DNA from 3 places in the Micromonospora sp. NPDC050397 genome. Region 2 is predicted to be linked to each of the others. Evidence: riboswitches for the same ligand, from Rfam matches in the RefSeq annotation. Region 2 holds a riboswitch; each other region holds the start of a gene.
The links. Region 2 has a riboswitch for cobalamin ahead of ACI2K4_RS29040 (ribonucleoside-diphosphate reductase subunit alpha). Riboswitches for the same ligand answer to the same signal wherever they lie in the genome.
Positions count from the first base shown of each region.

Region 1 (3,271 bases), on a different contig from region 2:
TGTGGATCTGCGTGGCGTCGGCGACCCCGCTGGTGGCGAGCCGGAAGGCGGCGACCGCCCAGTCGAGGTACGCCCGCTGCTCGACCCGGCGCAGCGGCAGCCTCTCCCGCAGCGCGGGTTCGTCGACCTGGATCACCCGGATACCGGCCGCCTCCAGGTCACGGGCCTCGTCGCGCAGCGCGAGGGCGATCTGGTTGGCGGTGTCTGCCAGGGGTTGGTCGGTCCGGACGAACGACCATGCCAGGATCGTCACCGGTCCGGTGAGCATGCCCTTCACCGGTCGACTGGTCAGCGACTGAGCGTAGGTGGACCAGCCGACGGTCATCGGGCCGCTCCGGGCCACGTCGCCGTAGACGATCGGCGGCCGTACGCACCGCGAGCCGTACGACTGCACCCAGCCGTTGGCCGTGGCGGCGAACCCGTCGAGCTGTTCGCCGAAGTACTGCACCATGTCGTTGCGCTCCGGCTCGCCGTGCACCAGCACGTCCAGCCCGAGTCGTTCCTGTAGCGCGATGACGTGCGCGACCTCGGCCCGCATCCGTTCCGTGTAGCCGGCGTCGTCGAGTCGTCCGGCCCGGTGCGCCGCACGGGCCCGACGCAGTTCCGGGGTCTGCGGGAAGGACCCGATGGTCGTGGTGGGCAGCGCCGGCAGGTTCAGCCGGGACCGCTGCGCGGCGGCGCGCTGCGGGTACGGCCCGCGACGTACGTGTTCGGGGCGGAGCGCGTCGAGCCGGGCGCGAACGGCGTTGTCCCGCCAGGCCGCCGGTGCGGCGGGCACGGGCGCGGGGAGCGCCGCGACGCCGTCGCGCAGGGCCCGGCCGAGGGCGACCACCTCGTCCACCTTCTGCCGGGCGAACGCGAGCCGGGCGCGTAGGTCGTGGTCGAGGTCGGGTTCGGCGGCCAGGTCGACCGGCACGTGCAGCAGCGAACACGACGTGGACACCGCGACGTGGTCGGCCAGGCCGGTCAGCGCGGCACCGGTCGCGGTGGCGGCGCGCAGGTCGGTACGCCAGACGTTGCGACCGTCGACCAGCCCGGCGACGATCGTCCTGCCCCGCAGCGGACCGGCGGCGGCGAGCCGGGCGAGGTCGCCGGGCCCGGCGACCAGGTCGATGCCGACCGCTTCTACCGGCGTGTCGAGCAGGGCCGGCAGCGCGTCGCCGAGTTCACCGAAGTAGGACGCGACAAAGAGCTCCGGCCGGTGCTCCGTCGCGCCGAGCCGGCGGTACGCCGCACGCAGCGCGTCGATCTCGTCCGGGGTGCGGTCGGCGACGTACCCGGGCTCGTCGAGTTGGACCCAGGCGACCCCGGCGTCGGCGAGGGTGCCGAGGAGGTCGGCGTAGACCGCGACGAGATCGTCGAGCCGGTCGAACGGCCGGAACCCCTCCGGGGCGTCCTCGGTGGACTTGGCCAGCAGGAGGAACGTCGCCGGGCCGACCAGCACCGGTCGGGTCGGGACACCGAGCGCCTCGGCCTCGGCGTGTTCGCGTACCGATTTGTCCGGGCGGGCGGTGAAGACGGTGTCCGGGCCGATCTCCGGCACCAGGTAGTGGTAGTTGGTGTCGAACCACTTCGTCAGCTCCAGGGCCGGCTCCCGCGCCGTCCCCCGGGCCATGGCGAAGTAGGTGTCCAGGTCGTCGAGGTCGAGGCGACGGAAGCGGTCCGGCACCGCGTCGACCAGGACGCAGGTGTCGAGCATCTGGTCGTAGTAGGAGAACGTGTTGGACGGGACGGCGCCCAGACCGGCGTCACGCAGGGTGCGCCAGACGTCGGCGCGCAGGCCGGCGGCGGTCCGCTCCAGGGTGGCCGCGTCGGTCCGGCCGCCCCAGTAGGACTCGACGGCCTGCTTGAGCTCCCGGTGCGGACCGATACGGGGATAGCCGAGCACGGTGCTCAGCCCGAACGGTGTGGTCACGAGACGGGTGTCCTTCCCTCGAGGTCGGCCGACGGCCACCCGGGAGGACACGGCAGGGCACGGTACGACGACCGGCCTCGCCCTGGCCCTCCCGAGGGGCCGACGGCGGCGCACGCGGACGCGTACGCGGTGCGGGCAGGTCTTCGGACTCGCGGGCGCGACCGGTGCGACCCGGTCTCCTACTGGCCGTCGCTTCCCAGACGCGTACGCGTCCAGTGCGTATGACGGCGGTCGTTCCCACTCACCGCTGCGGGGCAGTCCCGGTTTTGCACCGGGTTCCCTCTTACGACGCCCCGCCGCGAAGCGGGGCGAACCAGCACTGTCGGCCATCGTACGGCGTCCGGTCGGTTCGCCCCACCCGCCACGGGTACGTGTCAGAAGTCGTCGTCGAAGCTGACCGTGCCGCTCACCCCGACCTGGTACGCCGACACCCGGCGCTCGAAGAAGTTCGACAGCTCCTGTACGTCCTGCAACTCCATGAACGCGAACGGGTTCTTCGACCCGTACAGCGGGGCGATGTCGAGTTGGGCGAGCCGCCGGTCGGCGACGTGTTGGAGGTATTCGCGCATGTCCGGCAGGGAGAGCCCGGAGACGCCCTGTTCGAGCAGGTCCTCGGCGAACTGCACCTCGCACTCGACCGCCTCGGCGAGCATGTCGCGTACCTGCTGGCGCATCTCGTCGTCGAACAGGTCGGGTTCCTGCTGGCGGACCGTGTCGACGACGTCGAAGGCGAACGCCATGTGCATCGACTCGTCGCGGAACACCCAGTTGGTGCCGGAGGCGAGCCCGTGCAGCAGTCCCCGGGAGCGCAGGAAGTAGACGTACGCGAACGCGCCGTAGAAGAAGAGCCCCTCGATGCAGGCGGCGAAGCAGATCAGGTTGAGCAGGAACGCCCGCCGGTCGTCGCGGCTCCTCAGCTCCCGCAGCTCGAAGACCGAGTCGATCCAGCGGAAGCAGAACTCGGCCTTGCGGCGGATCGACGGGATGCTCTCGATCGCGTCGAAGGCGGCGAACCGTTCGGCCTCGTCCGGCACGTAGGTGTCGAGCAGGTTCAGGTAGAACTGGACGTGCACCGCCTCCTCGAACAGTTGCCGGGACAGGTAGAGCCGGCCCTCCGGGGAGTTCACGTGCTGGTAGAGGTTGAGCACCAGATTGTTGGCGACGATGGTGTCACCGGTGGCGAAGAAGGCGACCAGCCGGCTGACCAGGTGCCGTTCGGCCGGGGTGAGCCGGGTCAGGTCGGCCAGGTCGGAGTGCAGGTCCACCTCCTCGACGGTCCAGGTGTTCTTGATCGCGTCCCGGAACCGGTCGAAGAAGTGCGGGTAACGCATCGGTCGCAGGGTCAGGTCCATGCCG
Region 1 is NZ_JBJDPS010000001.1:270,055-273,325, forward strand. It holds gene metE (5-methyltetrahydropteroyltriglutamate--homocysteine S-methyltransferase) at 1-1,915, opposite strand, end outside; cobalamin riboswitch at 2,032-2,248, opposite strand; gene ACI2K4_RS01060 (ribonucleotide-diphosphate reductase subunit beta) at 2,290-3,271, opposite strand, start outside.
Region 1: another riboswitch for cobalamin. It lies ahead of metE (5-methyltetrahydropteroyltriglutamate--homocysteine S-methyltransferase); the one in region 2 lies ahead of ACI2K4_RS29040 (ribonucleoside-diphosphate reductase subunit alpha).

Region 2 (3,271 bases):
ATCCCGATGCCGTGGCGCGGTCGCTGGCCGAGCTGCCGTCGGGGCATCCCGACGGGCTCCTGCACTCCACCTCGTGGCGCTTCGCCGACCGTCACCTCATCGTCACCTACGTCGCTCTACCCGACCCCCGGCCGGGTGCCGCGACGACGCCGGTCGCACCCGCACCGGTGCTCGGCTCCGACGATCCCCTCGCCCCCTCCCCCACCGAGATCCGCCCCCTGGACGTCGCGGTGCACGCCTGCCGTCACCTCGCCTTCCTTCGCCAGACCGATGCCACCGTCGCGACCGCCGCCGCTGCGGCACCCCGAATCTGGCGGCACGTCGCCGAGTTCACCCCGGTTGTGGCGGAAATGCTTGCCCCGAACACAATCCCGTCGGGTGTCCGCTCCGGTGGACCATCGGGCGTCGGGGCAGTGGCCACACGCTGACCAGCGGGTATCCACCGATGAATCGCGCCTGGGCGTCACCGCCTACACCCTCGGCGTGCGGCACGCCTTCGACGCCGACCACATCGCCGAGATCGACAACACCACTCGCAAGCTGATGACCGACGGCCAGCAACCCGTCTCGGTCGGATTCTGGTTCTCCCTCGGTCACTCCGACGTCGTGTTCGGGCTCTGCTTCCTGCTCGGGATCGGCGTACGGGCGCTCGCCGGACAGGTACAGGACGACTCCTCGGCACTACAGACCGCGACCGGGGTGATCGGCACCACCGTCTCCGGCGTCTTCCTCTACCTCATCGGCATCCTCAACCTGGTGGTGCTCGTCGGTGTGATCAGGGTCTTTCGCCGGATGCGGCACGGCGCCTACGACGAGGCGGCCCTGGAACAGCAGCCCAACAACCGGGGCCTGATGAACCGGATCCTGGCCGGAGCGACCCGCGCGGTCACCCGCCCCTGGCAGATGTACCCGATCGGGCTGCTCTTCGGACTCGGCTTCGACACCGCCACCGAGGTCTCCCTCCTCGTCCTCGCCGGCGGCGCCGCCGCCTTCAGCCTGCCCTGGTACGCGGTGCCGACCCTGCCGATTCTCTTCGCCGCCGGAATGAGCCTGCTCAGCACCATCGACGGCTACCTCATGATCCACGCCTACGGCTGGGCGTTCGCCAAACCCGTCCGCAAGGTCTACTACAACATCACCCTGACCGGGCTTTCCGTCGCGGTGGCGCTCATGATCGGCATCATCGAACTCATCTCGATCCTGACCGACAAGCTCGACATCCAACATGGTCCGCTCGCGGCGATCGGCAACCTCAATCTCAACCTCGTCGGGTACGTCATCGTCGGACTCTTCGCGCTGACCTGGGTCGCCGCCCTCACCATCTGGCGCGTGGCCCGCATCGAGGGCAAACGGAACGCCGATCTCGACGGATCTGCACCCGTCGCTGACCCAGGGTGAACCTTCGAGGCGAAACGAGACCGTACAGCGGTAGCGCGGCACCGGTAGCCGAGGTTCCCGTGGGCGGCCCGTCACGAGCTCAGCCAGGACCACCGTCGTCTGATCGGGCACGGCTTCGACTTCAGCGGCGCGCTCGTTCGAGACATGCCGGCCGCCCCGTGTTCGGCCAACGCTCTGCACCGTACGCCGTCGGGACCGGGAGGCATCACCCGGGGCACCATGTGGTGACGGTGCGCCGCGACACGCCCGACACGACATCTGGTGTTGCCGATTCAGCCTGGCGCCCATATATGGTGTCTCTCGCAGCTGGTTCGACCGCCGCTCCGCGCGGTGGCCGAGGCAAGAGGGAACCCGGTGTGAGTCCGGGACTGCCCCGCAGCGGTGAGTGGGAACGACCGCCGTCACACAGCACTGGACCCGTACTGGGTCTGGGAAGCGATGGCCAGTAGGTACGAGTACGACGCCCGCGAGTCCGAAGACCTGCCAGCGCGCCGCACGCGACGCGTGTGGCGGTCGAAGGTCGCGTGGGACGGCCGACGCCATCAGCCGGTCCGTCGTGGCAGGCACGCCGTCAGGCGAACAGTGGCGTTCCCCCTGCGCGTCCGTCGACCTCGTGGACAGGCATGAGGAGGGGGACATGACGCCAACACGGGAGCAGGGTCTGCTCGAACAGGCGGTACCGGAACAGCGCCGGCACGTGATGCAGGTCCGTAAGCGCAACGGCGACACCGAGCCAGTCGACGTGAACAAGATTGTCCGCGCGGTGGAGCGCTGGGTCGGAGACCTGGACGAGGTGGATCCGCTGCGGGTGGCGACGAAGACGATCAGCGGCCTGTACGACGGGGCGACCACCGCTGAGCTGGACAAGCTGTCGATCCAGACCGCCGCGGAGTTGATTGGCGAGGAGCCGCAGTACTCGAAGCTCGCGGCGCGGTTGCTGGCCGCGTACGTGGACAAGGAGGTTCGTGGGCAGGGCGTGGCCAGCTTCAGTCAGTCGATTCGCCACGCGCACCAGCTCGGGTTGATCGGGGACGACACGGCCGAGTTCGTCGCGCGTAATGCCCGCAAGCTGGACGATGCCGTGGACCCGGAAGGGGGATCTGCGGTTCGAGTACTTCGGGCTGCGTACGGTCGCGGACCGGTACCTGCTGCGGCATCCGGAGTCCCGCCTGGTGGTGGAGACGCCGCAGTACTGGCTGTTGCGCGTGGCCTGCGGCCTGTCGCAGACACCGGGTGAGGCGATCGGTTTCTACCGGCTGATGTCGAGCCTGGCCTATCTGCCGAGTTCACCGACGTTGTTCAACTCCGGCACCCGGCACACGCAGATGTCGTCGTGTTTCCTGGTCGACTCCCCACGTGACGAGCTCGATTCGATCTACGAGCGCTACCACCAGGTTGCGAAGCTGTCGAAGTTTTCCGGCGGTATCGGCATCTCGTGGTCGCGGGTACGTGGTCGCGGTGCGTTGATCCGGGGTACGAACGGCCGGTCGAACGGCATCGTGCCGTTCCTCAAGACGCTCGACGCCGGGGTGGCGGCGGTGAACCAGGGCGGTCGACGCAAGGGCGCGGCCTGCGTCTACCTGGAGCCGTGGCACCCGGACATCGAGGAGTTCCTGGAACTGCGGGACAACACCGGCGAGGAGTCCCGGCGTACGCACAACCTCAACGTGGCCAACTGGGTGCCGGACGAGTTCATGCGGCGAGTCGAGGCCGACGGCGACTGGTCGCTGATCGACCCGTCCGACGCCCCCGAGTTGCCCGACCTTTTCGGCGAGGCCTTCGACGAGGCGTACCGGGCGGCCGAGAAGAAGGCCGTCAAGACGGTCAAGGCCCGGGACCTGTACGGGCGGATGATGCGGACCCTGGCGCAGAC
Region 2 is NZ_JBJDPS010000013.1:3,837-7,107, forward strand. It holds gene ACI2K4_RS29030 (hypothetical protein) at 1-428, shown strand, start outside; gene ACI2K4_RS29035 (HoxN/HupN/NixA family nickel/cobalt transporter) at 379-1,398, shown strand; cobalamin riboswitch at 1,689-1,901, shown strand; partial or broken gene ACI2K4_RS29040 (ribonucleoside-diphosphate reductase subunit alpha) at 2,036-3,271, shown strand, end outside.

Region 3 (3,271 bases), on a different contig from region 2:
CAGCCGGGCGCCGACCACCCGGCCACGCCGGGCGTACGCCGGGGAGCGGCGCCCGGCGTGCGCCCCGGCGCCTCGTCCGCGTACGGCCAGCGCCCTGGTCCGGTACGGGCTGGTCGCCGCGACCGCCGGCTGGTTGCCGGCGCCGGCCTGCTCGGGTTGCTGCTCCGGCGATGCCTGCTGGTCCGGGCCGGTCGACTTCGGTCCGGACCCGGGTGGCGGTGCGGTGTCCGGCGTGTCGGAGCGGTCCGGGACCTGCTCCGGTCCGGCCGGTGGACGGCCGCCGCCGGGACCGTTCGGAGGTCCGTTCGGAGGGCCGTCCGGAGGGCCGTCCGTCGGGTCGGACGGGTTGTCGCCGGGTGGGTTGTCGCCGGGACCGCCGTCGGAGCCGTCGTCCGGTCCGGCCGGCGGCTCGGGCTCCGGGTCCGCGTCGCCGCCGTGCTGCCGGAGCAGTTCCTCCAGCTTCTCCTGGTCGGTGCCGGGCGGGTCCAGCGGGTCCCGGCGCCGACGGTGTGGCAGGGCCAGCCTCGCGGCGGCGGCCACGTCGTCGGCGGTGACCCTGTCCCGGTCGTGCCAGGCGGCGAGTGCCACGGCGGTCCGGGCCACCACGATGTCCGCGCGGAGCCCGTCGACCCCGTACGCGAGACAGATCGTGGCGATCCGGTCCAACTCGGCGTCGGGCAGCCGGACCGAGGGCAACCGCAGTCGGGCGACGGCGATCCGCCCGGCGAGTACGGCGTCCTCCTCCACCCAGCGCGCCACGAACCCCACCGGATCGGTCTCGTACGCGAGCCGACGGCGTACCACCTCGGCCCGCGAGCCCGCGTCGCGCGGGGCGGCCACCGCCACCACCAGCCCGAACCGGTCCACGAGTTGCGGGCGGGGCTCCCCCTCCTCCGGGTTCATCGTGCCGACCAGCAGGAAGCGGGCGGCGTGCTTGACCGACACCCCGTCCCGCTCGACGTGTGCGCGTCCCATCGCGGCGGCGTCGAGCAGCAGGTCGACCAGGTGGTCCGGGAGCAGGTTGACCTCGTCGACGTAGAGCACCCCGCGATGGGCGGCGGCGAGCAGGCCCGGCTCGAACGCCTTCACCCCGTCGGCGAGCGCGCGTTGCAGGTCCAGGGTGCCGACCACCCGGTCCTCGGTGGCGCCGACCGGCAACTCGACCAGGGTGGCGCGGCGGCGTACGGCGGCGGCGCCGGGCTCGTGCGGGCCGTCCGGGCACGCCGCGTCAGGATTGACCGGGTCGCAGGCGAACCGGCAGCCACGTACCACGTCGACGTCGGGAAGCAGCCCGGCGAGGGCCCGTACGATGGTCGACTTCGCGGTGCCCTTCTCGCCGCGTACCAGCACCCCGCCGATCGCCGGGGAGACCGCGTTGAGCAGCAGGGCCAGTCGCAGGTCGGGCAGGCCGACAACGGCGGAGAACGGGTACGGCGGGGTCATCGCCCACTCAGGCGCGCAGAAGCCATGCTCATGTCCCTTCCGCGGGTGTCCACGCCCGCGTTGGCTGGGTGGTGCGAGCGGTCGGAGTCTCCTGACTCCCGGATCGACGCTTCCCCCCGACCTTCCGGCCGTTCGGCCGTGGCCCGTACGTGAGAGGTCACTCCCCGGTCACAGTGGCGGGACCGTCCCGGACTCGCACCGGGTTCCTCCGCGCACCGCTCGTGCTGGCCATGCTGTCCCACCGACCGGCCCCCCGTCAACGTGACCACCACGACGGCACCACCTCACGCCACCCCCACCCCGCCCCTCACGCCCCGCCCCTCACGCCGCGCCCCGCCCCTCACCCGATCGATCATGAAGTTGTCGCACGGATGGCGGACGAACCCCTGCGATAACTTCATGGTCAACAATTTTGGGCGGGGGTGCGTGGTGGGGCGCGGGAGTTGGGGGCGGTTGCTGCTGCTGGCACTGATCTGGGGCTCCGGATTTCTCTGGATCAAGCTGGCGCTGCGGGGGTTCACCCCGGTCCAGATCACCATCGTCCGGCTCCTGCTCGGAGCGGCGGTGCTGGCACCCATCGCACTGGCGCGAAGAATGCCCGTTCCGTCCGGGAGCCGAACCTGGTTCCACCTCGTGGTGGCGGCCCTGCTCGCCAACGTCGTGCCGTACACCCTGTTCGGGATCGGGCAGCAGACGATCGACTCGAACATCGCCGGCGTACTGAACGCCACCACGCCACTGTGGACGGTGGTGATCGCGCTGCTCGCCGGCGGCGAGCAGCGGGTGACCCTGGGACGGGCGAGCGGTCTCGCGGCCGGCTTCGCCGGGACGGTGCTGATCTTCACACCGTGGGAGTCGGCGACCGACGTGGCGAGCTGGGCGGGTCTCGCCTGCCTCGCCGCTTCCGCGAGTTACGGCGCCGGATACGTCTACATGGGTCGCTACCTCACCGGCCGGAACATCCCGCCGATTATGCTGTCCGCCTGCCAACTGGCGGCCGGCGCCGCCGTACTCGCGCTCGCCCTGCCCTTCGGCGGGCTGACCGCGCCGAACTGGAGCGCGGTGCCGGTCGGCAGTCTCCTCGTCCTCGGCACGGTCGGCACCGGACTGGCGTACGTGCTGAACTACCGACTCATCGGCGATCTCGGGTCGACCGCCGCCTCCACCACCACGTACCTCCTGCCGGTGGTCGCGGTGGTGCTCGGCGCGCTCGTCCTGGCCGAGCCGGTCACCCTACCGATGCTCGCCGGCATGGCCCTGGTCCTGACCGGGATCACCCTCGCCCAACGACGGGCCCCCGCTGCCGTCGCACCGCCGAGGACACCGCTTGCCACACCTCGGGAGAACCCCCGCGGCCTGCCGGAGTGACGTTCCGGGCAGGGCTTTCGCAGCCCACCTGGGATCGGATCTCGGGGCCAGGGGCCGTGACCTGTCCGGCAAGAGAAAGGTTCCAATCAGCATTGCCGGTATTCGACAGATCGCTCTCCGAAAGGTCCAGGGAACAGCAACCGGTCATGTTTTCACCATGCGGGAAACCGGGTCAGGGGTGAATACGGCATTCATCCACACTCACTCCGTGGAGATGCTTTCCAACCCCGACGCACGATCCGTACCGTAGCGAGTGGGCAATTAACGAAACGGACGGCACCCGCGCCAACGGATGCCGTCCTACTGACTCCAATTCGGCCCTCACGAAGCCCAACTGAAGGAGTTCCTATGACCGTACCAAACGGCGCTCCCGCTAGCCAGGACCAGCGGGGAGTCGATCCGCCACGAGCCGTCTCGTACATCGAGGCCGTCGGACGCCTTCTCTTGGCAGTCGCCTCCT
Region 3 is NZ_JBJDPS010000007.1:237,668-240,938, reverse strand. It holds gene ACI2K4_RS24225 (VWA domain-containing protein) at 1-1,443, opposite strand, end outside; cobalamin riboswitch at 1,528-1,652, opposite strand; gene ACI2K4_RS24220 (DMT family transporter) at 1,843-2,811, shown strand.
Region 3: another riboswitch for cobalamin. It lies ahead of ACI2K4_RS24225 (VWA domain-containing protein); the one in region 2 lies ahead of ACI2K4_RS29040 (ribonucleoside-diphosphate reductase subunit alpha).